DNA from 4 places in the Streptomyces sp. MMCC 100 genome. Region 2 is predicted to be linked to each of the others. Evidence: riboswitches for the same ligand, from Rfam matches in the RefSeq annotation. Region 2 holds a riboswitch; each other region holds the start of a gene.
The links. Region 2 has a riboswitch for cobalamin ahead of ABS735_RS27285 (energy-coupling factor ABC transporter permease). Riboswitches for the same ligand answer to the same signal wherever they lie in the genome.

Region 1 (7,457 bases), 4.0 Mb from region 2:
CGGTACACGGACGCCAAGGCGGCGATCCGGCAGCTCACCGAGGCCTTCGGCTTCACCGAACTCGCGGTGTACGAGGGCGAGGACGGCTCGGTGGCCCACGCGGAGCTGGCCCAGGGCAACGGCGCGGTCATGCTCGGCTCGAAGGGCGGGGGCGGCCGCTTCGACGAGGCGATGAAGAACGGCGGTGTCACAGGGGTGTACGTCGTGGTGGCGGACGTCGACGCCCATCACCGGCGGGCCGTGGAGCACGGCGCGGAGATCCTGATGCCCCCGACCGACCAGGACTACGGCTCGCGGGACTACATGGCCCGCGATCTGGAGGGCAACGTCTGGAGCTTCGGGACGTACGCGCCGGAGGTACGCGGGTAGCCTCCGGCGGTGCGCCCGTAGGGGACCTCCGGCTCAGCTGCCCCCGGTGTGGACCTGGAAGGCCGCCCGGCGGACGGCCTTGGCCAGCGCGGGGTCGGGATGCGCGGCGGCGAGGGCGACCAGGACCTGCACGGTGCGGGGGTGGCCGACCGCGCGGACCTCGTCGAGCAGGGCCGGGACGGTGGCCTGCACCGCCGACTCCAGGTGCCGCACGAGCAGCGGGGCCTCCCCGTGGTCGGCGACGGCCGCCGCGGTGTCGACCCACAGCCAGGTGGCCTCCGGGCGGGTGAGGACCTCGTGGGCGTCCTCGGGGTCGGCGCCGTCGTGCTCGGCCAGCCACAGCAGGGCGTACGGGCGCAGCGTCGGCTCGTCGAGGACGCCGCGCACGTCGGGCTCGGCGGGGGCGCCGACGACCCGGAGCGCGTCGAAGGCGAGGCCGCGCAGCAGGGCGTCCTCGCCGCGGGCGGCGTCGAGCAGTTCGGCGACGGCGCTGCCGACGGGGCGGGCGGCGAGCCAGGCGCGGTACTCGTCGCGGGCGGCGTTGGGGCGGAGCCGGCCGCAGCCGCGGAGCATGCCCTCGGCCGACTGCTCGATGTTGCCGGCGGGGCTCTGCGCGGCCACGCAGATCTGCTCCAGCTTGACCCAGACCGCCCAGCTGCCGAGCGGGGTGAGCGTGGCGTGTCCGTCGCCGCAGGTGAGGGCGCCGACGGAGGCGAGGGCGTGCAGGGCCCAGTCCAGGAGCGGGGCGAGCGGGGTGTCGGCGGCGGTGGCCGGGGCGGGCGGGACCGCTCCCGCGGCGCCGGGCTCCAGCTGGGGACCGTAGGGCACCTCGCAGCGTTCGGTGCGCAGTTCGGTGACGCGCTGCTCCAGCAGGTCCAGGAGCTGCGCCACGGGGACGGGGCCGGCGGACAGCTGGAGGAAGGAGAGCACCTGGGGCATCGCGGAGACGACCTCGGCGACGACCGCGGGCTCCTCCGCGGGCTCGGGGTGGGCGAGCGACCAGGCGTCGAAGAGGGCGACCCAGCCGCGCAGCACGGCGCTGTCGTCGCGGTTCCAGGCGCGCAGCCGCCAGCCGGGACGGGCGGTGTCGCCGTGCACCTCGATCAGTCCGGCGAGGCGGGCGGTGTCCCAGTCGGCGCGGACCTTGGCCACGGTGAGGCCCAGTTCGCGGGCCGCGTGGTCGGCGGTGGCGTCGGACAGGGTGGCCTTGCCGTCGGCGGTCGCGCTGCCGCGGCCGGGGCCGAGGGCGGAGTCGGCCCAGCGGGCGACGCGGGCCGCGTCGGCAAGACCGGAGCGTGCCATTCTGGCCAGCTCCGACCGGGCCGGTGTGCCTTCCGGCGGGCGCGGCGCGGGGCGGCGCGGACGCCGCTGATTCATCGCTTGGGGGGCGGCGGCCAGGGGTCGCGGGCGGACGAGTCGAAGCCTGGAGTCGCGCGGGATACGGGACGTCACGGGTGCAGTCTTCCGGTTGACGGTCCGAAAACCCAAACGGAATGCCTCGGCGGCCTCCTGGGAGGGCGGGTGCGAGGCCCGGGCACGGTGTCCGGGCACCGGATCAGGCCAGTGGTACGGCGCTAAACGGAACCGGAGCGACGCGTGCTGGGAGGGGCGCGTGACAGGGGCGTGGCGGGGTCGCGCCAGCAAGGTCGCGCCAGCGGGGTCACACCAGCGGGGTCACACCAGTGGGGTCACACCAGTGGGGTCATGAAGCGGCGCAGGGTCTCCTCGTAGTCCGCGGGGTCGGCGTTCCACATGGCGCCGTGCGGGGCGTCGCGGACGGTGTGGAGGGCCACCAGACGCGAGTGGGTGTCGGCGAGGCGGCGGGAGAAACGCCAGGGGGCCACCGTGTCGCCGGGGCCGTGGAAGATCAGGGTGGGCACGGCCGGGCGGTGCAGGCCGGCCGTGCCGGTGTCCCGGTCGGCGTGCAGCCCGGCGCGGCCCTGTGCGGCACGGACGGCGAGCGGCAGCAGCGCGCCGGGGGTGCGGCGGGCGGCGGCCAGGGCACGCAGGGTGGTCTCCCAGCTGAGCACCGGGGAGTCCAGGACGAGCCCCGCGATGCGCTCGCGCACGCCGGAGAGCGCGGCGGTGCGCAGCGCCATGGTGGCGCCGGTGGACCAGCCGAGCAGGACGACCTGGCGGGCGCCGTGGTCGAGGGCGTAGCGGACGGCCGCGTCCACGTCGCGCCACTCGGTCTCGCCGAAGTGGTGCAGGCCGTCGGGCGAGGGCGGCGCGCCGACGTCGCCGCGGTAGGCGAGGGCGAGCACCGGGACGTTCCTGCGGTGCAGGGGAGCCATCAGGTTCAGGGCGTGCTCGCGGGTGGCGGCCAGGCCGTGCACGGCGACGATCCAGGTCGGGCGGGCCCCGGGCAGGAACCAGGCCGGGAGCGGGCCGAGTTCCCCCGGGACCTCGACGTCGGCGTACTCGAGGCCGAGGGCCGTGCCCGGGTTCCCGACGTACAGGTTCGGGGTGAACCATGCCCGGTCACCGGCCTCGAGGGTGCCGTGCGTGACGCGTTCGAGGCGGCGTACGACGGTGTCGGCGCCGTGCTCGACGGTGCCGAGGACCGGGCCGAGAACCGCGTGCGACCCGTCGCCGGCGAGCCCGTACCGGCCGGGGCGCAGCGCGGCCAGGTCCCGGGTGAGGGTGATCTGCCCGGCGGCGGTGCCGTGCACGGTGAGCCGGGGCTCGGTGGGCAGGGGCCGGCCGGGGGGCGCCTTGAGCGCTGCGTCGCTGGCGAGCCGGCCGACGGCGACGCTCGCCGCTCCGGTCGCCAGAGCTGCGGTGACGGCGGCTGCCGTTGCGGTGACAGTGCGCATGGGGCCAGTCTCCTGGTGGAGTCCTCGGGCGGCCAGTGGACGCGTGACAGTGGGTGACGAGGGTGCTCGTGTCCCGTAGCCGGTACCCCCTGAGCCGCCCGGCACGCACCCTGGGCCTGTCCGGAGTTGCCGGACGGCTCAGGGGCAGGCGGGCGAGCCCGGACAGGCCCTGGCGTCAGCTTCGCTGCCCGTATCCCCGGAGGCGCTCCGTCACCTCCGCCAGCTGGTCCGGCGTCAGCAGCGACGGCGAGTGGCCCGGCACGGAGGAGGCCGTCAGCCAGAGACGGCACATCCACTCGAGCTGGGCGGTGCGGTCGTAGGCCTGGTCGAGGCAGGTGCCGTAGGTGATCGTGCCGTGGTTCCGGAGCAGGCAGCCGGTGCGGTCGGTGAGGGCGTCGAGCATGGCGCGGGCCAGTTCGTCGGTGCCGTAGGCGGCGTACGGGGCGACCCGGACGGGACCGCCGAGCGCGGCGGTCATGTAGTGCACCGGCGGGAGTTCGGGGACGAGCAGCGAGACGGCCGTCGCGTGCACGGCGTGGGTGTGGACGACGGCCCGGGCGCCGGGGTCGGCGCGGTACACGGCCAGGTGCATGGGGAGTTCGCTGGTGGGGACCAGGGTGCCGAGCACCTGGCGTCCGTCCAGGTCGACGCCGGTCACGTCGGCCGGGGTCAGCCGGTCGTAGGGCACGCCCGACGGGGTGACCAGGACCGTGTCGCCGACGCGCACCGAGACGTTGCCGGAGGTGCCGACCACCAGCCCGTCCGCCACCGTGCGCCGGGCCGTGGCGACGAGTTCCTGCCAGGCCGACTCGCAGGCCGCCTCACCGGTCGTCTTCCTGACCGGCTCACCGGCCGCGTCCGCCCGCCCGGCCCGCGAATACGTCACAGTCACCGTCTCCTTCCGGGCCGCCCGCGCGCCCCTCATGCCCGTCGTCGAACGGCCTCGCGGTGATCCTGCCAGGGACGTCTCCGGAGAGCACCGGAGCGGGCACGCAGAGGGAGGCACGGACACCGCTTCCGGTCACCGTGACGCCCTGCCCAGTTCATCTTCCGTTCACTCTGGTTACCTACGTTCGTCGCGCCAACGACCTCGAACGATTGCCTGGGTAAATGGAAAGCTTCTCGCTGATCCTCGCGATTGTGGTGGTAACCGCACTCGCGTTTGATTTCACGAACGGTTTCCACGACACCGCGAACGCGATGGCAACGACCATTTCGACCGGTGCGCTCAAGCCCAAGGTGGCGGTGGCGATGTCCGCCGTCCTCAACCTTGTAGGCGCCTTCCTCTCGGTGGAGGTCGCCAACACGATCTCCAAGGGTCTCGTCGACGAGACCGGCATCCGTCCCGAGGTCATCTTCGCCGCACTGGTCGGCGCGATCCTCTGGAACCTGCTGACCTGGCTGGTCGGGCTCCCGTCCAGTTCCTCGCACGCCCTGATGGGCGGCCTGATCGGTGCCGCCGTCGCCTCGGCCGGCATCGGCGCGGTCAACGGCGACGTGCTCGTCACCAAGGTGCTCCTGCCCGCGATCGCCGCCCCGATCGTGGCCGGCGTCGCGGCGATGCTCGCGTCCCGGATGACGTACTCGCTGGGCCGCAAGGCCGACGGCAAGGCCGCCGCGAAGGGCTACCGCGCCGGCCAGATCGCCTCCGCCGGTCTGGTCTCGCTGGCCCACGGCACCAACGACGCCCAGAAGACCATGGGCATCATCACCCTCGCCCTGATCGCCGGCGGCTCGCTCGCCCCCGACTCCGACCCGCCCGTGTGGGTCATCCTGGGTGCGGGTCTGGCCATCGCGCTCGGCACCTACCTGGGCGGCTGGCGCATCATCCGCACCATGGGCAAGGGCCTGACCGACCTCCAGCCGCAGCAGGGCTTCGCCGCCCAGACCAGCGCCGCCACGGTCATCCTGGCCTCCTCCCACCTCGGCTTCTCCCTCTCCACCACGCACTCGGTCTCCGGCGCGGTGATGGGCGCGGGCCTCGGCCGCAAGGGCGGCGTGGTCCGCTGGTCCACGGCCACCCGGATGTTCGTCGCCTGGGGCCTGACGCTGCCGGCCGCGGCCCTGGTCGCCGCGCTCGCCGAGTGGGTCTGCCGCCTCGGCGACTGGGGCACGGCCCTCGTCGCGGTGTTCCTGATCGCGTCCAGCTTCGCGATCTGGCGGATCTCCCGCCGCGAGGTCGTCGACCACACCAACGTCGTCGACGGCGACACGGTGGGCGCCGGGGAGCCCGGGTCCGTCGAGCCGTCCGAGCCGGCCGGTGTGGTCACCACGGCCATGGCCGCCGTGTCCCCGCCCCCGGCGGGCCTGACCGAGGACCTGGCGGCCACCGTCCCGGCCCCGGCCGCCACCGCCGATCCCAAGGCCCCGTCGGCCGCCACCACCGTCTGAGCCCGCGACCCGGGTACGAAGGAAGCGAACCTCCATGAGCATCGACTGGGCAGCCCTCGGCTCCGTCTTCGGCGTCAGCCTCGTGGTCACGGTGGCCCTGGTGGGCCTGTTCACCCTCGGCATCGTCGGCCTCTCCCGCCAGGAGCGGGCCGCCGCCGAGGGCGGCTCCGCGGCCCTCGCGGTCACCGGCGCGTACGCGTGCTTCGCGGCCTGCACGGCGGCGGTGGCGTACGGGATCTATCTGATCGTCGCCTGAGCGCTCTCCGAAACACCGCGCACGCCCCGGGGCGGGGCGCGGGACGGGCTCGAACCGTTCCGCGCCCCGCCTCTTCGCGTGCCGGCGCACACCCTTCGGGTGTGGGCCTTCGCACACTCCCCCGTCGCAGGTCAACGCCAGGTTGACGGGTGTTCGCGGGCCGTGGTGGACTTCCGGGGCCATCTACGGCGGCAGGAGAGGAAGCCCGGTGCGAATCCGGCGCGGTCCCGCCACTGTGACCGGGGATCAGGACCCCCGGGAGCCAGGAACTCTCACCGCCGGACTCTTCGAACCAGGGCGTGGACACCCTGAGTGAGGACATGACGCGATGCCCGGCTGCCGCCACCGCTCGACGCCCAGTACCAGGTGCTTCCCTGCCCGTGTGACCGGCTGAGCCCATGCGTGCCGGACGCGTCTTCGCGTACGGCGCCGCCGCCGGCCTCCTCGGTGACCTCCTCCTCGGCGACCCGCGCCGCGGACACCCGGTCGCCGCGTTCGGCCGTGCCGCGGGCGCCGTGGAACAGCTGCTGTGGCGGGACCACCGGGGCTGGGGCGCCCTGCACACCGTCGTGTGCGCCGGTGGCGCCGCCGCCCTCGGGCTGGCCGCCTCCCGGCTCGTGCGCCGCTCCCCCGCCGCCTCCGTCGCGCTGACCGGTGCGGCCACCTGGGCCGTGGTCGGCGGCACTTCGCTCGCCCGCGAGGCCGGTGCGATCGGCCGGGCCCTGGAGGCCGGGGACGTCGAGGCGGCACGTGCGCGGCTGCCGCACCTGTGCGGGCGGGACCCGCGGGCGCTGGACGCCGACGGGATCGCCCGGGCCGTCGTGGAGTCCGTCGCCGAGAACACCTCGGACGCGGTGGTGGGCGCGCTGGTGTGGGGCGCCGTGGCCGGAGTGCCCGGGCTGCTCGGCTTCCGGGCCGTCAACACCCTGGACGCCATGGTCGGCCACAAGTCGCCCAGGTACCGCCGCTACGGCTGGGCCTCCGCCCGCCTCGACGACCTCGCGGGCTGGCCGGGCGCCCGCCTGACCGCCGTCCTGACCACCGTGGCCGGCGGCGATCCCCGGGGCGCCGTACGGGCCTGGCGTGCGGACGCCGCACAGCACCCGAGCCCCAACGCCGGGCCCGTGGAGGCCTCCTTCGCGGGCGCCCTGGGCGTACGGCTCGGCGGGACGCTCTCCTACGGCGGGCGGGTGGAGCACCGGCCCGTCCTCAACGGCACCGCGGGACGCGCCGTACGGGCCGGTGCCGGCGACATCGACCGGGCGGTACGGCTGTCCCGGCGCGTGGGCTGGCTGGCGCTGGGCGTGTGCGCGGGCGCACGGCTGCTCGCGCGCGGGGCCGCCGGGAGCGCGCACCGGGCCGCCCGGAACAACCGGGGCGTCAGGAAGGGACGTACGTCATGAACGGTGGCCTGCTCGTCGCCGGCACCACCTCCGACGCCGGCAAGAGCGTCGTCACCGCCGGTATCTGCCGCTGGCTGGTGCGCCAGGGCGTCAACGTCGCGCCCTTCAAGGCGCAGAACATGTCGCTCAACTCCTTCGTGACCCGCGAGGGCGCCGAGATCGGGCGGGCGCAGGCCATGCAGGCCCAGGCCTGCCGCGTGGAGCCGACCGCGCACATGAACC
Region 2 (7,457 bases):
CAGCGACGCAACGCGCGGTCCAACAGGGCGCGCATCCTGGCCACCGCCCGCCGGGAGCTGGGGCGGAACCCGGACACCACCCTGGAGGAGCTGGCCCGGGCCGCCGGTGTCGTACGGCGTACCCTTTTCGGCCACTTCCCGGGGCGCGCGGCGCTTCTCGAGGCCCTCGCCGAGGAGGCGTCCGAGGTGCTGCGGGGCGCGATGGCCGACGCGGCGGAGCCGGCCGAACCGGCCGACCGGGCGCTCGCGCACTTCACGCTGCTGATGTGGCCCGTGGGCGACAGGTACCGCATGCTGCTGGCCCTGGCCCGGCACGACCTGGGCGTGGAGCGCGTGGCCGAGATCCTGGCCCCGGCCCGCGCCGAGGTCACCGCCATCCTGGAGCGCGGCCAGCGGGACGGGGCCTTCCCGGCCCACCTGCCGCCCGCCGTGCTGAGCGCCGGACTTGAGGCGATGATCGTCGCCCTGCTGGAACAGGTCAACGCCGGTGCCCTGGAGGACGACGGCACCCGGGCCACCGTCGCCACGCTCATCGCGGCCGGTGTGCCGCAGCGGCGGGCCCGGACCGTGGTCGAGGGCGTGATCCCGGCGGTGCTCGCGAAGCCCGTCGCGGCCGAGTAGGTCCCGGAGCCCCCGGACCGGCAGGTCTCGAGAACCTCGGGCCGCATACGTCTCGCCATCCCTCTGTAGGTGCTCAGCCGTGCGCAGGATGCGGCGGAGGCACCATATTTGCACGCCCATGTGCAACAAACTACTCTGCTCTTGTCTGCACACCTACGGGCAATTAAGTCGCCCTCGCTCGTTTCCCGGGAGCCCTCATGCCCCTACTGGCCAACACCCCCGTCGAGAAGATGCCCGGGCCCTACGCCCGGCGCTGGTGGGCTCTCCTCGTGCTCTGCCTGAGCCTGCTGATCGTCGTCATGGCCAACACGTCCCTGATCGTGGCCGCCCCGGACATGACGGCCGACCTCGGCCTGAGCAGCAGCGACCTGCAGTGGGTCATCGACGGCTACACCGTCCCGTACGCCGCGCTGATGCTGGTGCTCGGCGCGATCGGCGACAAGTACAGCCGCCGCGGCGCCCTCGTCACCGGCCTGGTGATCTTCGCGGGCGGTTCGGTGATGGGCAGCCTGGTGCACGAGACGGGGCTGGTGATCGCGGCCCGGGCGGTCATGGGCGTCGGCGCCGCCGTCGTCATGCCGGCCACGCTGTCCCTGCTGGTGGCGGTCTTCCCGAAGGGGGAGCGGGCCCGCGCCATCACGGCCTGGACCGCCACCTCCGGACTCGCCATCGCCGTCGGGCCGCTGGTCGCCGGCTGGCTCCTGGAGGACCACGCCTGGGGCTCGACCTTCCTCGTCAACGTCCCCATCGCGGTCCTCGCCGTCATCGGCGCGCTGATCCTCGTACCGCCGTCCAGGGCGGCCGGCACGGGCCGCGTCGACTACGTCGGCGGCCTGCTCTCCATCCTCTCCGTCGGCAGCCTGGTCTACGCGACCATCGAGGGCCCGCACTTCGGCTGGGGCGCCGGTCCCGTCACCGCGGCCGTCGTCGCCGGTGCCGGTCTGATCGCCTTCGTGGCCTGGGAGCTGCGCCACCCGCACCCCATGCTGGACGTGCGGCGCTTCCTGCTGCGGCCCTTCAGCGGCTCCATGCTGGCGGTGCTGTTCTTCTTCTTCGGCACCTACGGCGCCATCTACTACGCCACGCAGTTCCTGCAGTTCGTGCTCGGCTACGGCGCCCTGGAGACCGGCGTACGACTCCTGCCGCTGGCCGGTGCCGTGTTCGTCGGCGCGGCGGTGACCGGGCGGCTGACCCCGAAGCTGGGCGTGAAGGCCATGGTCGGCTCCGGCATGGCCATCGGCACCGTCGGCGTCTTCCTGCTGGTCCTGATCGACCAGGGCTCCACCTACGCCGACTTCCTCGCCCCGATGCTGCTGCTCGGCCTCGCCATCGGCCTCAGCGTCTCCCCGGCCACCGACACCATCATGGGCTCCTTCCCGGAGAGCGAACTGGGCGTGGGCGGCGGCGCCAACGACACCGCGCTGGAACTCGGCGGCTCGCTGGGCATCGCCGTCCTGGGCTCCCTGCTCGGCACCGCCTACCGGGACGAACTGGCCGGCCTGGTGGGCGACCGGCTCCCGGCCACCGCGCTGGACACCGCCCAGGACTCGGTGGGCGGCGGACTGGCCGTCGCCGAGCGGCTCGCCACCGACCCGGCCGCCGGACCGGAGCAGGCGCAGGCCCTCGCCGACGCCGTGAACCGGGCCTTCGCCCACGGCGTCTCGACGACCAGCCTCGCCGGCGGCATCATCATGGCCGCCGGCACGGCCATCGTCCTCGCCGTCCTGCCGGGCCGCCGGGCCCGCCGGGCCGCCGAGGAGAACTCCGCGGAGAGCGCGGCACGGGACCGGGCCGCCGAGTCGGTCCCTTCCCAGGGCTGAGCCCCCCGCCCACGTTCCGTCACTCCGCCAGCGCCGCCAACTCCTCGGCCGTACGCGGACCGGTCGCCGAGTCGGGCAACAGCCCCCGCGCCCGCAGCAGCCCGGCCGCCGCGACGCCCCACGGCAGCCGCAGCCCGGCCCGCCGCAGCAGGTCGGTGCGGGCCAGCGTCGGGGCGGTCGGGCCGGTGCGGACACCGTCCGGGGTGAGCAGGGCGGCGTCGTCGGACCAGCGCAGGGCGAGGTCGACGTCGTGGGTGGCCATCACCACGGTGGTGCCGGCGGCCCGCAGCCGGTCCAGGGTGGCGAGCAGCCGCTCCTGCCCGTCCGGGTCGAGCCCGGCGGTCGGCTCGTCGAGGATGAGCACCCGGGGCCGCATCGCGACCGCCCCGGCGATCGCGGTCCGCTTGCGCTGCCCGTACGACAGCAGGTGCGTGGGCCGGTCGGCCAGCGCCGCGATGTCCAGCGCGGCGAGCGCCTCCTCCACCCGGGACCGGACCTCCGCGTCGGGCAGACCGAGGTTCAGCGGCCCGAAGGACACGTCCTGGCCGACCGAGGCCGCGAAGAGCTGGTCGTCCGGGTCCTGCACCACCAACTGCACCGTGGTCCGCAGCCGGGTCAGCCCCTTGCGGTCGTACGTCACCGGCTCCCCGCCGACCGACAACGTCCCCGCGCGCGGCCGAAGTCCGCCGCTGAGCAGCCGCATCAGCGTGGTCTTCCCACTGCCGTTGCGGCCCAGCAGCGCCAGCGCACGCCCCTCACGCACCGCGAAGTCCAGCCCCGCCAGCACGTCCGGGCCCTCCTCGTACGCGAACGACGCGCCCCGCAGGGCGACCAGGGCCGGTTCCGCTGCTTGCGCCGGTTCGCTCACGACAGGGGTCCTTCCAGTACGAGGGTGAGGCCGGCCAGCGCCGCAAGGAGCGCGACGCTCGCCGCCGTGAACGGCACCGAGACGCGGGCCTCCGGCACCAGCACGCGCAGGGTGCCGTCGTAACCGCGCCCGGCGAGCCCCGACTGGAGCCGCGCCGCCCGGTCGAAGGCCCGCACGAACGCGGTGGCGCCGAGCCCCCCGAGCGAACGCCAGGTCGCCGCCCGCGTGGTGTGCCCCAGCCGCGCGGCCTGCGCCTCACGGATCCGGCGCACGGAGTCCAGCAGCAGGAAACTCATCCGGTACGTCACCAGCGCCACGTCCACGACCGGCGCGGGCACCCCGGCCCGCACCAGCCGGGGCAGCAGGTCGGACATCGGCGTGGTGAACGCGAACAGCAGCACCCCCAGCGAGGCCGCCGAGGTGCGCAGCAGCAGCCCACCCGCGCGCACCGCACCGCCGTCGGCCGCCGACAGGAACCCGTCCAGGCCCCCGACCTGCACCAGCAGCGGCAGCGCCCCCGTCACGCAGAAGCCCAGCGGCACCCGGTACGCCCGCCACAGCCGGCGCCCGGGCACGCCCGCCGGGCCGAGCAGCACCGTCAGCGCCGTCACCAGCACCAGCGCCGCACCCGGCCACGGCGGCAGCGAGATCGCGAGCACGGTCAGACCGAGACCGAGCACGGCCTTGTCCACGGGATGGCGGCGGCGCCAGCGACTGCCGTGCGCCGCCGCGTCGATCGGCAGCACTCAGTCCCCTTCAGGGGTGTCCCGCGGTGCCGCCGTCGCCGCCAACGCCCGCCCCTCACCCTGCCGTCGGCCCCGGCGCAGCCCGAAGTAGTACGCCAGCACCCCCGCGCCGAGCGCGGCCTGCAGTGCGAACAGCGCCGACTCGACCTCCCCGGACGGGGGTTCGTACAGCGGGGAGAACCACGGCTCGTAGTCCGGCTCGATCTCGGTGATCGCCGTCTCGGCCTCCGCGTCGGCCCCGGCGAACGGCTCCTCCTTGTGGTCGCCGAGCCCCAGCACCAGCGGCAGCACCGCCAGCGCGGCCACGGCGAGCAGCAGCAGGGCGTTGATCTTCGCGTTGCGGCTCATCGGGCCACCGCCTGTTCCTTGGTCCCCGTGCCCGTGCCCGCGCCCGTCCCCGCCTTCGCCGGCAGCACGCCCAGCCGGGTCAGTTCGCCCTTGCTGGACTGCACAAGGAGCCGCATCACGATCACCGTGAGCAGGCCCTCGCTCACCGCGAGCGGGATCTGCGTGACGGCGAAGATGGACCCGAACTTGCCGAGCGCGCCCAGGAACCCGCTGCTCGGGTCCGGGAAGGCCAGCGCCAGCTGCACGCTCGTGACGCAGTACGTGGACAGGTCGGCGACGAACGCCCCGAAGAACACGGTGACCATCAACGGCACGTCCCAGCGGCGCAGCAGCCGGTAGACGCCGTACCCGGCCCAGGGGCCGACGATGGCCATCGAGAAGACGTTCGCGCCGAGCGTGGTCAGCCCGCCGTGGGCGAGCAGCAGCGCCTGGAAGAGCAGGGTGATGGTGCCCAGGACCGCCATGATAGGCGGCCGGAACAGGATCGCGCCCAGGCCGGTGCCGGTCGGGTGCGAGCAACTCCCGGTGACGGACGGCAGTTTCAGGGCCGACAGGACGAACGTGAAGGCTCCGGAGGCGCCGAGGAGCAGTGTGCTCTCGGGATGCTCCCTGACCTCACGGGTGAGTGACCGGACTCCGTGGACGACGAACGGCGCGGACGCGACACCCCAGGCGATCGCGTGCGCCGGTGGCAGAAAGCCCTCGGCTATGTGCATGGCTCAGCAGACCCTCTCCAGCACCTCGTGGATGGACGACGCGCCTTGGCCGGTCTCCTGGCTTACGGGTACCACCGCCCGTGCTCCGCCTTCCCGGACCGCAAGCGATCCAGTGGCTGCCCCTGAGGGCCGGAGCCGGACTTCCCGATTCACAGTGGCGAGGGCCGCACCGGCATCACACCGGATTTCCCGTTCACCAAGGCGTGGCGACAGTAGTGCTCCCACGCGGGTGGGCACAAGCGGGCCTCGGGTCCCGCGGACGTACCGCCGGGCCCTCGCAGAGGCCTCAGGCCTGCCGAAACGCGCGGCGCCGCCGGTCCGACATCCGCCGCCGTCCGTCCTCGCTCAGCGTGGCGAAGATCTCCGCGCGCCTGTGGTGCAGGGCACGGAGTCCGTCCTCACCGAGGGACTCGGCGTAGCGGCGGCGCGCCTCGCTCAGGCGGTCCACCTCTTCCGGTGTCAGGGGCCGGTCCATCGCGGTCATCTCCTCGATCACGTTCAGATAGGCCTCGGTCGAGCCGTCGGCCGAGGCGTCGAGCGCACCCAGTACGCCCAGCAGTCGCAGTCGCAGTCGCAGTCGCAGTCGCAGTCGCAGCCGCAGCCGCAGCCGGAGCTCGGCGGTCTGCCGCAGCCGCTCCTCGACGACTTCGAGCTGCCGTCGGATCAGCTCCGCCGGGTCGTGGTCGGGTTCGGCGTCCAGTACGGCGCGGATCCGTGCCAGGGGCAGCCCGAAGCCGCGCAGCGCCAGGACGCGGTGCAGGCGCCGGACGCCGGCGGCGTCGTAGCAGCGGTGGCCGCCGTCGGTGCGGGCGGACGGCGTGAGCAGTCCCAGCCGGCGGTAGTAGCGCAGGGCGCGGATGCTCAGTCCGGTCTCCCGCGCGAGTTCGCCGATGCGACGGGTGCCGTCGGCCGAATGCGTCATGCAGCTCCTCCACACGTGTGCGACCGAGGCCAGGAGGTGACGCGGCGGCAGTTTCAAGGCCCGTTCCAGCGGGAGCGGCCCCGCTCGGGCCGCCGGGCCACCATGTCCCGCATCCGGGTGGTCAGCGCGGTCGCCGCGGCCGTGAGGAAGACGAAGCTGTAGGTGATCTGCAGGATCGTCACGACCCGCGCGGCCTGGCCCCGCGGGGTGATGTCCCCGTACCCGACGGTGGCGAGCGTCACCACGGTGAAGTACAGCGCGTCGACCCTGGTGTGCAGCCCGCTGAACTCGCCCGGCTGCTTGGCGAGGGCGTAGTACGTGGCCGAGAAGACGTGCACGGACAGGACGATCAGCAGGGAGATGACCACCCCGGGCCGGCTGTCCGGACGGTCGAGGAGGACGTGCCGGATCTGCCGGAGCAGCAGTACGGCCACGACGGTCAGCAGCAGGGCGAACAGCGCCCAGCTCAGCACGGGCCGCTGGGGGCCCAGGTGGTCGAGGGGGAGCAGGAAATAGGCCACGACCACGGCGGCCGCGATCCCGGCCCGTACGAGCCAGGGCCGGACGGATGCCCAGCCGGTACGGGGGCGTGCGGTCCGGCCGCCCGTCCGGTCCGTCACGGTCCCGCTCCCGTCGTCGACGCCCCGCCCGACGCCCCGGCCGCCTTCGGCTCGGTCCGGCGCACCAGCTGGGCGACGACGAAGGCGACGACCGACGCCATGACGATCAGCGGCATCTGGTCGTGGGCGTCCCGGCCCATCAGCAGCACCGCCAGGACCGCGCTGGCCAGCGGCAGCCCCGTCACCGCGGCCGCCGCGGCGGAGACGCCGAGGGCGAGGGCCGGGGTCGCGCCGAATCCGGGCAGCCCGGAGCAGGCCGAGGCGGTCGCCGCGCCCAGCAGTACGGCCGGGAAGATCGGGCCGCCGCGCAGAGCGCCCAGCGCGACGCCCCAGGCCAGTCCCTTGCACGCGACCAGGGCGACCAGGGCCCCCACGGACCAGGCGTGCGGGTGCGCGGCGAGCTGGGCGAGGGTGGACTGGCCGGACAGCGCGGCCTCGGCCGGGGAGCGGCCGGTGATCAGCGCGTACGCGGCGACACAGACGCCGACCGCGGTGGCGCAGGCGATGGTGCGCGCGGCCGTGTGGTGCCGCGTCCAGGTGACGGTGCGGCGGCCCAGCTCACGGCCCAGCGTGACCAGTACGGCGATCAGGGCGGCCGTGGGAAGGCCCCACAGGAAGTCGCCCGCGTCCGGACCGGCCTGGGGCGGCAGCTCGGGCAGGGCCAGCGCGCCGATCTTCAGTCCCGTCCACTGCCCGAAGCCGGTGAAGACCAGGGCGCCCGTCGCGCTGGCCAGCAGACAGGGCAGCAGCAGCGCGACCAGTCGCGCCCCGGCGAGCCCCGCCCCCTCGATGAGCA
Region 3 (7,457 bases), 1.9 Mb from region 2:
TGCTGGCCCTCCCCGGGGCCGTCAGCGGTCGCATACGGTCGGCGCACGCCGCCAGTCGGCCGGCAGCACCTCGTCCACGGTGCCGTGCCGCACGCACCGTCCGGCCTCGAACAGCACGGCGTCGTCCGTCAGTTGCCGTACGGCGAGCAGGTCGTGGCTGATGAACAGCAGGGCTGTACGGTCCGCGGCGAGCAGGCCGGGCAGCGCTTCGACCACGCGCTTTCGGGACACGGTGTCCAGCGCCGAGGTCACCTCGTCGCACACCAGCAGGGCGGGGCGCGCCAGCAGCGCCCGCACCAGTGCGCAGCGCTGGAGCTGGCCTCCGGAGAGGCGGCCGGGGGTGCGGTGCAGGAGTTCCTCCTCCAGTCCCAGCGCCTCGGCCGTCGACAGGGCCTCGGCCGTCGCCCCGGCCTGCTCCCGGCGGCGCAGGAGGCGGGCGGTGTCGGCGAGTTGGGGAAGGACGGGACGGTGATGTTCGAAGGAGGCGGCGCTGCTCTGGTGCACGTACTGGACGGCACGGCGCTGGGCGGCCGTGCGCCGGTCCACGCGGCCGGGCAGCGCCTCGCCATCGTGGCGCACCTGGCCCGCCGACGGCGCGGTCAGGCCGGCCAGGACCCGTCCGAAGGTCGTCTTGCCCGAACCGGAGGGGCCGAGCAGCGCCGTCCTGCCCCCGGGCGGGAACGCCAGCGACACGGGTCCGGGGAGCGGGTCACCGGAGCGGCGGCGTACGGCGACGCCCTCGGCGGCGATTCCGACGCGGGCCTTCGGGGCCGCCGCGGCCGGACCGGGCCGTGTGCCCGCGCCGGTGCCAGCTTCCGCGGCGAGCAGTTCCCGGGTGGCCCGGTGACGGGGTGTGCGGGCGGCCGCGCCGAGGACGGCCTGCGTCGGCCCGTGGTCCACACACCGGCCGTGCTCCAGTACGACGACGTGGTCGGCGGTGTCGCGGACCAACGGCAGGTCGTGGCTGAGCAGCAATATGCCCGTGCCCTCGTCCGCGAGGTCCCGCAGTCTGCGCCCCAGGGCGGTCGCGAGCGCCGGGTCCAGGCCGCTCGTCGGCTCGTCGAGCACCAGGAGGCGGGCGCCCGTGACCAGTGCGGAGGCGAGTGCCAGCCGCTGCTGCTGGCCGCCGGACAGCTGGTGCGGGAAGCGCCGGCGCACCGTCTCCCACTCCAGGCCGGCCGCGACGAGCGCGCCCCGTGCCGCGCTCCTGCGGGCGGCGCGTCCCGTATGGCCGAGGGCCGCCAGTTCGGTGAGGGCGCCGCCACAGCGCCGTACCAGGTCCAGTACCGTCTCCGGGTGCTGCGGCAGGTGCGCGGCGAGGCCCGCCCGGGCCGCCGGACGCCGGTGCGGTGCGAGCGGCAGCAGGTCCGTTCCGGCGAGCAGCGCCCGGCCACTCAGCCGTACGCCCTCGCGCGAGGCGCCGAGCACGGCCAGACCCAGTGTCGTCTTGCCGCTGCCCGACGGGCCGACCACGGCGGTGACGCTACCGGGCGGGACAGTCAGGGCCACGCGGTCGAGCAGGAGACGGTGCGCCCCGTCGGCGCGGGCGGAGATCTCCGGAACGTCGAGCAGCGGCTCGCGGCGGAGGCAGTAGGTCATCGGCCTCTCCTGTGGTGGGCGAGGGCGTGGTCCACGAGGAGGTTGCCGCCGACGCACAGGGCCGTCAGCAGACCGGCGGGGACCAGCACGGCGGCGGGCTGGGTGAACAGGGCGTCGCTGTTGCGCTCGATGAGCACGGCCCAGTCCGGGGAGGACGCGGGCAGTCCCAGTCCGAGGAAGTTCGCGGACGCCAGCAGGTACAGCACGACGGAGAACCGTCCGCCGGTGTCGGTGGCCAGCGGCGCCGCCAGCTCCCGTGTCAGGTGCCGCAGGTGGATGTACGCCCAGCCGCGTCCCTGCATGCGCAGCGCCTCGACGACCGTCCGGGTCGCCGGGGCGAGCACGGCACCGCGCACCAGCCGTGCGACCGCCGGAACCTGAAGAACCCCCGCGACGGCGACCAGCCAGTACCAGTCGCGGTGCCCCGTCGCGGCCAGGGTCATCAGCACCAGCAGCCCCGGGAAGGCGAGCAGCAGATCGAGGCCGCGCATCACCGTCTCGTCGACTCCGCGCCGGGGTCCCGCGGCCAGCAGTCCGAGGGGTGCCCCGACGGCCAGACCGACGAGCAGCGCGGCGAGGGTGCTCGCGATGACGGAGGCACCGCCGTGCAGGACGAGCCACAGCACGTCGCGGCCGAGTACGTCCGTCCCGAGCGGATGCCCGGCTCCCGGAGGCTGTGAGGGAAGTCCTCGCCCCTGCGCCGGCGCCGTACCGTCGGCGATCCACGGGCCCAGCACGGCGGCGAGCACCGGCACGCCGACCAGCCCCAGGGCGATCCACGGACGCCGGCGCGGCCTGTCACCGCGGCTCGCCGCTCCGGCCTCCCCGGCCGGGGTCACGCGGTCACCTCCCGGCGCGGCACGAGCCGGTGCGCGACCAGGTCGCCGACGAGGTTCACCGCTACGGCGGTGCCCGCGAACAGCAGGGCGTACGTCTGTACCTGGGGCAGGTCCCGGTTCTGCACCGCTTCCACGAAGCCGCTGCCGAGGCCGCGGAAACCGAACACCGCCTCGACGAGCACGGCGCCGCCCAGCAGTCCCTCCACGCACCGGGCGAACTGCTGCGCGGCCGGCCCCAGGGATCCGGGCAGCACATGCCGCAGCACGATGGTCCGCTCCCGCATCCCCAGGAGCCGCAGATGTTCGGCGACGGCGCCGTGCCGCTCCGCCGCGACGCCCGCGCGGACCTGTCGCGCGAGGTCGCACAGGTGCCGGGCCGTGAGGACGACGACGGGCAGCACCAGCACGGCCGGCTGGGCCAGCAGGGCGGCCGTGTCCATGCCGACGGCGGTGGCGGGCAGCAGCCCGGCCCACAGGGACACCGACGCGACCAGCAGCAGTCCCAGCACGAACTCGGGGACGGCGTGCAGCACCACGGCCGCGGTGTTCAGCGCCCGGTCGGCCCGGCCGCCCTCCCGCAGCCCCGACACGGTGCCCAGCACGGGCGCGAGCACCGTGACGAGCAGCAGCGCCGGAAAGCCCAGGAGCAGCGTCACCCCCGCCCGGCGACCGATGTCCTCGCCCACCGGCACGCCGGTCGTCAGGGACGTCCCGAGGTCGCCGGTGAACAGGTGGCCGAGCCAGTGCACGAAGCGGGACCAGGCGGGTTCGTCCAGCCCCAGCTGCCGGCGCAGGGCCTCCACCTGTTCGGGCGTGCCCAGTTCGCCACGGAGTACGTCGGCCGTGTCGCCGGGCAGCAGCGAACCGACGGCGAACACGGCCACCAGCACCACGAGGCACTGGAAGACCGCCAACAGGGAACGCCGCAGGAAGTACCGGCGCACGTCAGCCGACGCGGACCCGGTCGAACCGGGCCCAGTCGTGCGAGTTCGGAGGTGCGGCCCGCAGTCCGCGCACCGAGGAGGCGATGGCGTCGTTCGCGTCGGAGAAGGACCACACCAGCAGACCGGACTCGTCCCGGGCGGTCTTCTGCGCACGGGAGAGAAGAGCGAGGCGATCGGCTTCGTCCCGGGTGGTGCGGGAACGGTCCAGCAGTTCGTCGAACTTCTTCGAGGCGTACTGCGTCTGGTTGCGGGCCGCTCCGCCCCGCACCCGCTGCTGGAGGAAGTCGGAGACCGGCAGGGTGGAGGTGGTGTTGAAGGCGGCGACGCCCTTGGTCTTGATCTCGCTGAAGTAGGTACTGGAGGCGCGGGTGTTGACGGTGAGCTTCAGCCCGGCCTCGCGCAACTGCTCGGCCATGAGGTCAGCGGCCGGTTCCCACGCCGCGTCGACCGAGCTGGTCTCCACGGTGATGTGCAAACCCTCGGCACCGGCCTGGCGCACCAGCCGCCGGGCCTCGTCGACGTCTCGCTGCCAGGGTGCGAGGTCGTCCGGATATCCGTGCAGGCCCAGTCCGAACAGGTCGTTGCCCACCTCGCCGTGCCCGGCCAGCGCGACCCTCACCAGCTCGTCCCGGTCGATGCCCAGCTGCACGGCACGTACCAGCCGGGGATCGTCGAACGGCTTGCGGCCGGTACGCAGCAGCAGTTGCTGTGCGGTGGCCCGCTTCGCGGTCAGCAACCGCGTCGAGCCCTCCTTCTCGAGCCTCTCGACGGAGGTGCCGGCCATGTCGGCGGCGTAGTGGACCTGACCGGACAGCAGCGCGTTCAGCCGCGCCGACTCCTCGTTGGCGGGCACGATCTCGAGTTCGGCGATGTGCGGGGCGCCGTCCCAGTGGTCTGCCCAGCGCCGGTAGCGGGCGGTGCCGCCCGGGGTGAACGAGACGTAGGTGAAGGGACCCGAGCCGACGGGCTCACGGAAGTCGGTCGTGCCGTCGGGGACGATCTCGGTGCCGGGGCCGGCGAAGACGGTGGGGAACTCGAAGTTCGGCGCCTTCAGCACGAAGACGACGGAGCGTTCGCCGTCGGCCCTGGACGTGTCGAAGTCGATCGCGGAGAGCAGTACCTGGGACGGGGAGCCCGTGGCGGGGTCGGCGGCGCGCCGGTAGCTGTAGAGCACGTCCTCGGCGGTGACCGGTTTCCCGTCGTGGAACTCGGCCTTGCGCAGCCGTATGCGCCACCGGGTGCCGGAGGCGTCGCTCTCCCACGACTCCGCGAGCCGTTTGCGGACGGACATGTCGTCCGCGTAGGTGCCGAGCGTGTCGTACAGGGCCTTGGCGCGGGCCTGGTCGACGAAGTTCGGGGCGACGTGCGGGTCGAGGGTCTCCTGGGAGCCGCCGGCCGTGAAAGCGGCGCGGAACCGGTCGCCGCCGCCTCCGTCCTTCTGGTCGCCGCCGCACCCGGCGAGCAGGCCGGTCGTGGCGAGCGCCAGGGCGCCTCCTGCGGCCAGCACCTCTCGTCTGCCGGGCTGCGGTCGCTGCGCGGCCCGCGTCGGGGCATGCCTCGTCACTGTCGATCCTCTCCGGGGTGTCCTCGCCCCTGCCTGCGGACCGGCAACGGGTCAGTCTCCTGGCTCCCGGATCGTCGCTCGCCTTCGCCTTCCCGTCCGCGGCTGCAGACAGTGGCACGCGGAAGGTCTGCTCCCCGGTCACAGTGGCGGGACCGCGCCGGACTCGCACCGGCTTCCTGATCCCCGTCGCCTCGTGCCCTCATTCTGGCGCACCTGCCGACGACGCCGGGAAGCGGGGCCTCGCGCCGTGATGAGGGATCCTCCCCCTGGCCGGACCGGCGGTACCGACCACCTTCCGGCACGGCCCGCCGTGCTCGGTCTCGGGCACCCGCCCCGGCGAGGGAGCCCGTGAGCCGGCGAGTGGTGTTCAGGTGAGCAGGTGCCGCGTGTGGGAGAGGCGGCGGGAGGCGGCCAGCAGGGCGTGGATCTGAGGGCCGATGTGGTCGATGTGGTGCACGGTCCTGTGGAAGGGCAGCCGGACATCGCGGTGGCCCCGCGCGCGTTCGAGCCGCAGTGTCGGTCCGTAGCGGTCGATCCCCACCGGGACCACCCGCCGCACTTCCCTGCCCGGCAGGGGGCGCACCAGGCGCAGGAGCAGGGGGACGAGTTCGGGGTGGTCGTCGACGAGATGGGTGAACAGGCCCGCCTCGCTCGTCGCCAGGGGGTCGAGGTCGGTCGCCTCCAACTCCGTAAGGGGCACATAGGTGCGACCGCAGGCGTCCTCCAGGACGCACTGGCCGAACTCCATGCAGGTGCTCTCGGCGGAATCGGGGTCGTACGGCGCGGCCAGCAGCCCGGTCAGGGTGACGCGGGCACGCAGCCGGTCGCGTACGGGGGTGGAGGCGATGTCGGTGAGTTCCAGCCGGATCGGCACCCGCCCGGCCGGCGGGGCACCGGGGCCCTCGAACGGGGCGTGCAGATGGACGTGGCCCATCAGACCGGTGCCGTCGAGGTGCCGGACTCCGGTGTGCCGGCCGTCGGTGACCACGGTCATCGAGTGGGCGGCGGCCAGGATCGAGCGGGCGCGTTCGGCGGCCGTCGGCGCGCCGGCGCGCAAGGGGGTACGACGCATCCGGCATCCTCCCGGAGGTCAAAGAGTCAGGTTTGCCTACCCCACTTACCCGAGTCTCGTTGTCAGGACGCGGCGCCGGTACGCCGAAGGCCCGCCCCGGCGCGTCGAGATGCGCGGGGGCGGGCCGTTCGGACGTCGCGTGGCGGAAGACCGCCGAGACCACGCGAAGTTCCGCTCCTTCCTGGACGCGGTGGCGCCTACGCGCCCTGGAGGTCCTTCAGAGCGTCCTCGACGCGGTCGAGGGTGTAGTTGGCGTCCGTGTAGCCGGCCACCGTGTTCTTGCCGCCCACGTAGACGTGTCCGGCCTTCACCGCGGGCAGCTGCTTGTAGAGGGAGGTGGCCTGTACGTCCTTCATGAAGGCGTTCACCTCACCGCGCAGGTTGGAGTCGAGGAAGAGGACGTCGGCGTCGCCGACCGCGGACGCCAGCTTCTCGTTGGAGAGGACGGCCTCCGGCTCCTTCTGGTCCTTGACGATGTCGCTCTCCTGCTCGGAGTAGCTGAAGCCGAGGGGCACGAGCAGCGTGCCCTGCATGTTCTTCTCGCCCCAGGCGTAGAAGTTGTTCTCCTCGTAGGAGCCGACGACGCCGACGGTCTTGCCCTTGATGACGTCCGCGTACTTCTCCGCGATGCCCTTCTGGCGCTCGGCGAAGGCGGTCTGCAGTTCGTCGGCCTTCTCGGGCACGCCGAGGGCGTCGGCGACCTCCTCCGTTCGCTGCGTCCACTTGGCCCGGTCGCCGCCGCGGAGCGTGAAGGTGTACACGGGCGCGATGTCCTTCAGCGCCGCGGTGGTCTCCTCGTCGTACACGTTCGGCGCGAAGATCAGGTCCGGTTCGAGGGCGGCGATGTCCTCCAGCTTGGGCTCCTGCTGGGCGACGACCGGGACCTTCTCGGCCTCGGCGGCCTTGTCCTCGGGGATGATGCCTTCCTCGAAGGCGCCCTGACCGACCAGGTCGAAGCCGAGGTCGAGGACCGGCTGGGTGGCCGCGTAGTGCAGGGTGACGATGCGCTTCGGGGTGTCGGGCACCTTCACCTTCGCGCCGGTGGCGTCGGTGACCGTGCGGGTGGTGGCCTTCGCGTCCTTGGCGTCCCCGGAGGCGCCCTCGTCGGAGGAGGAGCAACCGGTCAGGGCGAGGGCGAGGACGGCGGCGCCCGTGACGAGCGTGACGGGGGTGGACTTCATGGTGCGACCTTCCGGAGTTGCGGGGCGGCGGGCGCCGAGCGGCGGCCCTGGTGCCGGGTGATGATGTGAGGACCGCCGTTGACCGGGTCCTCGATGATGGTGGCCTGGATGTCGAAGACGTCGGCGAGGAGTTCGGTGGTGAGCACCTCGGCCGGGGGGCCTTCGGCGACGATGCGGCCGGCGGACATCACGAGGAGGTGTCCGGCGTAGCGGGCCGCGTGGTTGATGTCGTGGAGCACGGCGACGACGGTGCGGCCG
Region 4 (7,457 bases), 730 kb from region 2:
CGATCGCGGCTATCAGCTTGCGCTTCACGCCACCCTCCTCAGGGATGCCACAAACCCCCCTGCCTCCCTGCGGTTCGAGCGTGAACGCGTACCGCTCCTGGGGCCGGGACCTGGACCAATGGTGTAGACCAGTACGGGGAGCTTGGCCCAGACCAATTGGACTGTCAAGGGTGTTCAAACTCAGTCCCCGCGTCCGTGATGGGACCGAGATATGCAGGGACCTTTCATTGCGCAAGCGGCAGATCGGACGGACCGGGACCGGGTGTACCACCTCCCACCGAATGACGTGCCGCAACGGCTCCGAACGCGCGTACCAGCGGCGTCCGACCACCCTGTGGACTAGACCAAGGGTGTTCCCACGGGTATACAGAAGGGATCACGGAGCGTGCGGGGGCCATCCCGGCACGAAGCCGTGCCACGATGTGAGCCGTGGCCGACAGGGATAGCGGTCGCTTCGGCACCCGGAGCCGGGAAGGCAGAGCATGAGCACCGACGTCAGCAGTGCGGAGAACGAGGGTGGGGCGACCGTCCGTACCGCGCGCGTGCCCAAGTACTACCGTCTGAAGAAGCATCTGCTCGACATGACCCGGACCCAGACGCCGGGCACGCCGGTCCCGCCCGAGCGCACCCTGGCCGCCGAGTTCGACACCTCGCGCACGACGGTGCGCCAGGCCCTGCAGGAGCTGGTCGTCGAGGGCCGCCTGGAGCGCATCCAGGGCAAGGGCACCTTCGTCGCCAAGCCCAAGGTGTCGCAGGCGCTGCAACTCACCTCGTACACCGAGGACATGCGGGCCCAGGGCCTCGAACCCACCTCGCAGCTGCTGGACATCGGCTACATCACCGCCGACGACCGGCTCGCCGGACTGCTGGACATCACGGCCGGCGGCCGGGTGCTGCGCATCGAACGGCTGCGCATGGCCAACGGTGAGCCGATGGCCATCGAGACCACCCACCTCAGCGCGAAGCGCTTCCCGGCCCTGCGCCGCTCCCTGGTGAAGTACACGTCCCTCTACACCGCGCTCGCCGAGGTGTACGACGTCCATCTCGCCGAGGCCGAGGAGACCATCGAGACCTCCCTGGCCACCCCGCGCGAGGCCGGTCTGCTCGGCACCGACGTGGGCCTGCCCATGCTGATGCTCTCCCGGCACTCGCAGGACCGCACCGGTCAGCCGGTGGAGTGGGTGCGGTCGGTGTACCGGGGCGACCGCTACAAGTTCGTGGCCCGCCTCAAGCGGCCCCAGGACTAGTGCATACCCGGCATACCTCCTCGCGCGCGGGCGCGAAGTTGCAGTTGAGGACCGATATACGGACGAGGTCTTCCGCTGTCTTGACACCGTCACCTACATTTCGTGCGCACTGCACGAGGTGATCAGCGAGGGGACGGAGCCGCGCATGTCAGAAGACACAGAAGTGAGCAGAGAGCCGGTGGTGACGCCGGTGCGCGTCGTCATCGGGCTCTGTCTTGTCGCACCGTTCGTCGCCATGCTGTGGGTCGGTTCGTACTCGAAGACGGACCCGGCCCTCATCGGCATCCCGTTCTTCTACTGGTACCAGATGGCCTGGGTGCTGATCTCCACACTGCTGACGGTGACCGCGTACAAGCTGTGGCAGTGGGACCAGCGCGGACGCGCCGCCCACTCCGCCGCCGTGGGCTCCGCCTCCTCCGCCCCGAAGGGCGGTGAGTCGCGATGAACGACGGCGTGAACGGCGTCGCACTCGCCGTCTTCATCTTCTTCTTCGTCCTCGTCACCGCCATGGGCTTCCTGGCCGCCCGCTGGCGCCGCGCCGAGAACGAGCACAGCCTCGACGAGTGGGGCCTCGGCGGCCGCTCGTTCGGCACCTGGGTCACCTGGTTCCTGCTGGGCGGCGACCTGTACACCGCGTACACCTTCGTGGCCGTCCCGGCGGCCATCTACGCGGCGGGCGCGTCCGGCTTCTTCGCGGTGCCGTACACGATCCTGGTCTACCCGCTGATCTTCACCTTCCTGCCCCGCCTGTGGTCGGTCTCGCACAAGCACGGATACGTGACGACCTCGGACTTCGTGCGCGGCCGGTTCGGCTCCAAGGGCCTGTCGCTGGCGGTGGCCGTCACCGGCATCCTGGCGACCATGCCGTACATCGCGCTGCAGCTGGTCGGCATCCAGGCCGTGCTCGACGTGATGGGCGTCGGCGGCGGCGAGGACACCAACTGGTTCGTCAAGGACCTGCCGCTGCTGATCGCCTTCGGTGTGCTGGCGGCGTACACCTATTCGTCGGGACTGCGCGCGCCCGCGCTGATCGCGTTCGTGAAGGACACGCTGATCTACATCGTCATCGCGGTGGCGATCATCTACATCCCGATCAAGCTGGGCGGCTTCGACGACATCTTCGCGTCGGCGAGCGACAAGTTCACCGAGACGGGAGCGGGCGGAGTGGTGCCGGCCGCGGGAGGGCAGTGGACGTACGCGACCCTCGCGCTCGGCTCGGCCCTCGCGCTCTTCATGTACCCGCACTCGATCACCGCCACGCTGTCCTCGCGCAGCCGTGAGGTGATCCGCCGCAACACCACGATCCTGCCGCTGTACTCGCTGATGCTGGGCCTGCTCGCGCTGCTGGGCTTCATGGCGATCGCGGCCGGGGTCAAGGTGGAGAACGGCCAGCTGGCGATCCCGCAGCTGTTCGAGAACATGTTCCCGGACTGGTTCGCGGGCGTGGCCTTCGCGGCGATCGGCATCGGCGCGCTGGTCCCGGCGGCGATCATGTCGATCGCGGCCGCGAACCTGTTCACCCGCAACATCTACAAGGACTTCATCAAGCCGGACGCCACGCCGCAGCAGGAGACCAAGGTCTCCAAGCTGGTGTCGCTCCTGGTGAAGGTGGGCGCGCTGATCTTCGTCCTGGGCATGGACAAGACCGTCGCGATCAACTTCCAGCTGCTGGGCGGCATCTGGATCCTGCAGACCTTCCCGGCCCTGGTCGGCGGCCTGTTCACCCGCTGGTTCCACCGCTGGGCGCTGCTCGGCGGCTGGGCGGTCGGCATGGTCTACGGCACGGTCGCCGCCTACGGGGTCGCCTCGCCGACGCAAGCGCACTTCGGCGGCTCCTCCGAGGAGATCCCCGGCATCGGCGAGATCGGCTACATCGGCCTCACCGCCTTCGTGCTGAACGTCCTGGTCACGGTGGTCCTCACCTTCGTCCTGAAGGCGGTCAAGGCGCCCGACGGCGTCGACGAGACCAAGCCGAGCGACTACACGGCGGACGCCGGCGACCCGGGTGTCCAGGTGGAACTGCCGCCGGCCACGGCGGGCAGCTCGCACTGATCCCTGGTTCGAGTTCCTGCTTCGAGACGGGCCGTCGGAGAAATCCGGCGGCCCGTTGTCGCACCCGTCGGGCACACTCGGCGCTATGGACTTCGTGATCCGGCGGGCGACGGCCGAGGGGTACGACACCCTCGGCGAGATCACCGCGCAGGCCTACCTGCGCGACGGCCTCCTCGACTTCGGGGAGAGCGACTCGTACCTGGACGAGCTGCGCGACGTGGCCAAGCGGGCGGCGGCCGCCGAGGTGCTGGTCGCCGCGGCGGACGGCCGGGTGCTCGGCGGCGTGACCTTCGTGCCGTCCGGCGGGCCCATGGCGGACATCGCGGGCCCCGGCGAGGCCGAGATACGCATGCTCGCCGTCGCCCGCGAGGCACGCGGCCGCGGGGCCGGCGAGGCCCTCGTACGGGCCTGCGTGGACCGCGCCCGGACCGTGCCGGGCTGCGTGGGCGTCGTGCTGTCGACCCAGGCCACCATGCGCACCGCCCACCGCCTCTACGAGCGCCTGGGCTTCGTCCGCACGCCCGACCGCGACTGGAACCCCCTGCCGGAGCTGGACGACATCATGCTGCTCACTTACGAACTGACGCTCTGACACCGGCGCGACACCCCATCGGGACACAACATCTGGGGGTGCTCGCGTCACCCGGCACAAGATGTATGCTCGTGCTCGCTGTCGCCGCAGGGGAATCCGGTGCGAATCCGGAACTGTCCCGCAACGGTGTACTTGCGTGTATCCGTACGTCTTCGCATGTGCGCGCACGCCTGTTCAGTCCGAGGACCTGCCGACAGCGCGCCCGGCCGTCCCGGCCCGGGTGCCATGACGTCCGGGCCTCGTGGAGTGGGCCGGTGGACGCGACGCCGCGTGCGCTCGTGTGCTGCCCCCTGCCCTCCGCCAGGCCCCGTGCCGAGCGAGGGAGTGCTCCACGTGACCATCGCGCCAGCCGATCCGGCTTCAGCGACCCCGGTGACGGCGACCGGGGAATCCGACGGACCCGGTGCCGCCCTGCTGCGGACCCTGACCGGGCTGACCGCCGACCTCACCGACGCCGATCCCGGCCGGGTGGCCGCCGCCGCACTGCGCGGCCGGTCCGCCCGCGCGGACGAGGCCGAGCTGCGCGAGCTGGCCACGGAGGCGGCCGCCGGTCTGATCTCCGAGGACCCGGTCTACTCCCGGCTGGCCGCCCGGCTGCTGAGCATCGGCATCCGCGCCGAGGCCGCCACCCAGGGCGTCGTCACCTTCACCGACTCCGTCGCCACCGGCCACCGCGAGGGCCTGATCGCCGACCGCACCGCCGCGTTCGTACGGCTGCACGCGGACCGCCTTGACGCGCTGATCGATCCGGCCGCCGACGACCGCTTCGGCTACTTCGGTCTGCGCACCCTGTACAGCCGCTACCTGCTCCGCCATCCGATCACCCGCAAGGCCGTCGAGACGCCCCAGCACTTCATGCTGCGGGTCGCCGCCGGACTCGCCGAGGACGACACCGTCCGCGCGGTGGACGAAGTGGCCGCCCTCTACGGCCTGATGAGCCGCCTCGACTACCTCCCCTCCTCCCCCACCCTCTTCAACTCCGGCACCCGGCACGCCCAGATGTCGTCCTGCTACCTCCTGGACTCCCCCAAGGACGAGCTGGACTCCCTCTACGACCGCCTCCACCAGGTCGCCCGCCTCTCCAAGCACGCCGGCGGCATCGGCATCGCCTACTCCCGCGTCCGCGCCCGCGGTTCGCTGATCCGCGGCACCAACGGGCACTCCAACGGCATCGTCCCGTTCCTGAAGACGCTGGACGCCTCGGTGGCCGCCGTGAACCAGGGCGGCCGGCGCAAGGGCGCGGCGGCGGTCTACCTGGAGACCTGGCACGCGGACGTCGAGGAGTTCCTGGAGCTGCGGGACAACACCGGTGAGGACGCCCGCCGTACGCACAACCTGAACCTCGCGCACTGGATCCCGGACGAGTTCATGCGCCGGGTGGACACCGACGGGACCTGGTCGCTGTTCTCCCCCGCCGACGTGCCGGAGCTGACCGACCTGTGGGGCGAGGAGTTCGACGCCGCCTACCGCAGGGCGGAGGAGGCGGGGCTCGCCCGCAAGACGCTGCCCGCCCGCGAGCTGTACGGCCGCATGATGCGCACCCTCGCGCAGACCGGCAACGGCTGGATGACCTTCAAGGACACCGCCAACCGGACCGCGAACCAGACCGCGGTCCCCGGCCACGTCGTCCACTCCTCCAACCTCTGCACGGAGATCCTCGAGGTCACCGACGACGGGGAGACGGCGGTCTGCAACCTGGGCTCGGTCAACCTCGGCGCCTTCGCCGACCCCGCGAGGGGCGACATGGACTGGGAACGCCTGGACGCCACCGTCCGCACCGCCGTCACCTTCCTCGACCGGGTCGTCGACATCAACTTCTACCCGACCGAGCAGGCGGGCCGCTCCAACGCCCGCTGGCGCCCGGTCGGCCTCGGCGCGATGGGCCTGCAGGACGTCTTCTTCCAGCTGCGCCTGCCCTTCGACTCCCCCGAGGCGAAGGCCCTGTCCACCCGCATCGCCGAGCGGATCATGCTCGCCGCGTACGAGACCTCCGCCGACCTCGCCGAGCGCAACGGCCCCGCGCCGGCCTGGGAGAAGACCCGCACGGCCCGGGGCGTGCTGCACCCGGACCACTACGGCGTCGAGCCCGTCTGGCCGGAGCGCTGGGCCGCGCTGCGCGAGCGCATGGCCACGACCGGGCTGCGCAATTCCCTGCTCCTGGCCATCGCTCCGACCGCGACCATCGCCTCCATCGCCGGTGTCTACGAGTGCATCGAGCCGCAGGTGTCCAACCTCTTCAAGCGCGAGACGCTGTCGGGTGAGTTCCTCCAGGTCAACTCCTACCTGGTGGACGACCTCAAGCGGCTCGGCGTGTGGGACGCACGCACCCGCGAGGCGCTGCGCGAGGCCAACGGCTCGGTGCAGGGCTTCACCTGGATCCCCGAGGACGTGCGCGCGCTGTACCGGACCGCCTGGGAGATCCCGCAGCGCGGCCTGATCGACATGGCCGCCGCCCGCACCCCGTACCTCGACCAGGCCCAGTCGCTGAACCTGTTCCTGGAGACGCCGACCATCGGCAAGCTCTCCTCGATGTACGCGTACGCCTGGAAGCAGGGCCTGAAGACCACGTACTACCTGCGCTCGCGCCCGGCGACCCGGATCGCCCGCGCCGCGGCCCGAGCCGCCACCGTCCCCGTGCAGGCCACCCCGGACCCCGAAGCGGTCGCCTGCTCCCTGGAAAACCCCGAGTCCTGCGAGGCCTGCCAGTAATGACCACCGAGACCCCTGCCACGAAGAACCTGCTCGACCCGGGCTTCGAGCTGACCCTGCGCCCCATGCGCTACCCGGACTTCTACGAGCGCTACCGGGACGCCATCAAGAACACCTGGCACGTGGAGGAGGTCGACCTCCACTCGGACGTCGCCGACCTCGCGAAGCTCAGCCCCATGGAGCAGCATCTGATCGGCCGGCTGGTGGCCTTCTTCGCCACCGGTGACTCGATCGTCGCGAACAACCTGGTGCTGACCCTCTACAAGCACATCAACTCCCCCGAGGCGCGGCTGTACCTGTCCCGCCAGCTCTTCGAGGAGGCCGTCCACGTCCAGTTCTATCTGACGCTGCTTGACACCTACCTGCCCGACCCGGAGGACCGCGCCGCCGCCTTCGCGGCCGTGGAGAACATCCCGTCCATCCGGGAGAAGGCCGGGTTCTGCTTCAAGTGGATGGACTCGGTGGAGTCGATCGACCGGCTGGAGACCAAGGCCGACCGGCGCCGTTTCCTGCTCAACCTCATCTGCTTCGCCGCGTGCATCGAGGGCCTGTTCTTCTACGGCGCCTTCGCCTACGTCTACTGGTTCCGCAGCCGGGGTCTGCTGCACGGTCTGGCCACCGGCACCAACTGGGTGTTCCGGGACGAGACCATGCACATGTCCTTCGCGTTCGACGTCGTCGACACCGTGCGCAAGGAGGAGCCGGAGCTGTTCGACGACGCGCTCGGGGAGCAGGTCACCGACATGCTGCGGGAGGCCGTCGAGGCCGAGCTGCAGTTCGCGCGCGACCTGTGCGGTGACGGCCTCCCGGGCATGAACACCGACTCGATGCGGCAGTACCTGGAGTGCGTGGCCGAC

Region 1: another riboswitch for cobalamin. It lies ahead of ABS735_RS08530 (cobalamin biosynthesis protein); the one in region 2 lies ahead of ABS735_RS27285 (energy-coupling factor ABC transporter permease).
Region 3: another riboswitch for cobalamin. It lies ahead of ABS735_RS18435 (ABC transporter substrate-binding protein); the one in region 2 lies ahead of ABS735_RS27285 (energy-coupling factor ABC transporter permease).
Region 4: another riboswitch for cobalamin. It lies ahead of ABS735_RS30490 (ribonucleoside-diphosphate reductase subunit alpha); the one in region 2 lies ahead of ABS735_RS27285 (energy-coupling factor ABC transporter permease).

Annotation. Positions count from the first base shown of each region.
Region 1 is NZ_JBGORK020000001.1:1,868,925-1,876,381, reverse strand. Features, by position in the region: gene ABS735_RS08560 (VOC family protein) at 1-369, shown strand, start outside; gene ABS735_RS08555 (hypothetical protein) at 403-1,821, opposite strand; gene ABS735_RS08550 (alpha/beta hydrolase) at 2,058-3,185, opposite strand; gene ABS735_RS08545 (class II aldolase/adducin family protein) at 3,361-4,071, opposite strand; gene pitH (low-affinity phosphate transporter PitH) at 4,296-5,576, shown strand; gene ABS735_RS08535 (hypothetical protein) at 5,611-5,832, shown strand; cobalamin riboswitch at 5,982-6,123, shown strand; gene ABS735_RS08530 (cobalamin biosynthesis protein) at 6,231-7,235, shown strand; gene ABS735_RS08525 (cobyric acid synthase) at 7,232-7,457, shown strand, end outside.
Region 2 is NZ_JBGORK020000001.1:5,886,498-5,893,954, reverse strand. Features, by position in the region: gene ABS735_RS27310 (TetR/AcrR family transcriptional regulator) at 1-621, shown strand, start outside; gene ABS735_RS27305 (MFS transporter) at 819-2,441, shown strand; gene ABS735_RS27300 (ATP-binding cassette domain-containing protein) at 2,461-3,309, opposite strand; gene cbiQ (cobalt ECF transporter T component CbiQ) at 3,306-4,055, opposite strand; gene ABS735_RS27290 (energy-coupling factor ABC transporter substrate-binding protein) at 4,056-4,403, opposite strand; gene ABS735_RS27285 (energy-coupling factor ABC transporter permease) at 4,400-5,119, opposite strand; cobalamin riboswitch at 5,150-5,335, opposite strand; gene ABS735_RS27280 (MerR family transcriptional regulator) at 5,406-6,041, opposite strand; gene ABS735_RS27275 (potassium channel family protein) at 6,095-6,661, opposite strand; gene ABS735_RS27270 (chloride channel protein) at 6,658-7,457, opposite strand, start outside.
Region 3 is NZ_JBGORK020000001.1:3,956,558-3,964,014, forward strand. Features, by position in the region: gene ABS735_RS18420 (ABC transporter ATP-binding protein) at 22-1,599, opposite strand; gene ABS735_RS18425 (ABC transporter permease) at 1,596-2,438, opposite strand; gene ABS735_RS18430 (ABC transporter permease) at 2,435-3,382, opposite strand; gene ABS735_RS18435 (ABC transporter substrate-binding protein) at 3,384-4,946, opposite strand; cobalamin riboswitch at 4,979-5,178, opposite strand; gene ABS735_RS18440 (DUF2470 domain-containing protein) at 5,314-6,018, opposite strand; gene ABS735_RS18445 (ABC transporter substrate-binding protein) at 6,216-7,199, opposite strand; gene ABS735_RS18450 (ABC transporter ATP-binding protein) at 7,196-7,457, opposite strand, start outside.
Region 4 is NZ_JBGORK020000001.1:6,616,190-6,623,646, forward strand. Features, by position in the region: gene ABS735_RS30465 (sugar ABC transporter substrate-binding protein) at 1-28, opposite strand, end outside; gene ABS735_RS30470 (GntR family transcriptional regulator) at 483-1,247, shown strand; gene ABS735_RS30475 (DUF3311 domain-containing protein) at 1,393-1,692, shown strand; gene mctP (monocarboxylate uptake permease MctP) at 1,689-3,299, shown strand; gene ABS735_RS30485 (GNAT family N-acetyltransferase) at 3,385-3,891, shown strand; cobalamin riboswitch at 3,957-4,100, shown strand; gene ABS735_RS30490 (ribonucleoside-diphosphate reductase subunit alpha) at 4,225-6,600, shown strand; gene ABS735_RS30495 (ribonucleotide-diphosphate reductase subunit beta) at 6,600-7,457, shown strand, end outside.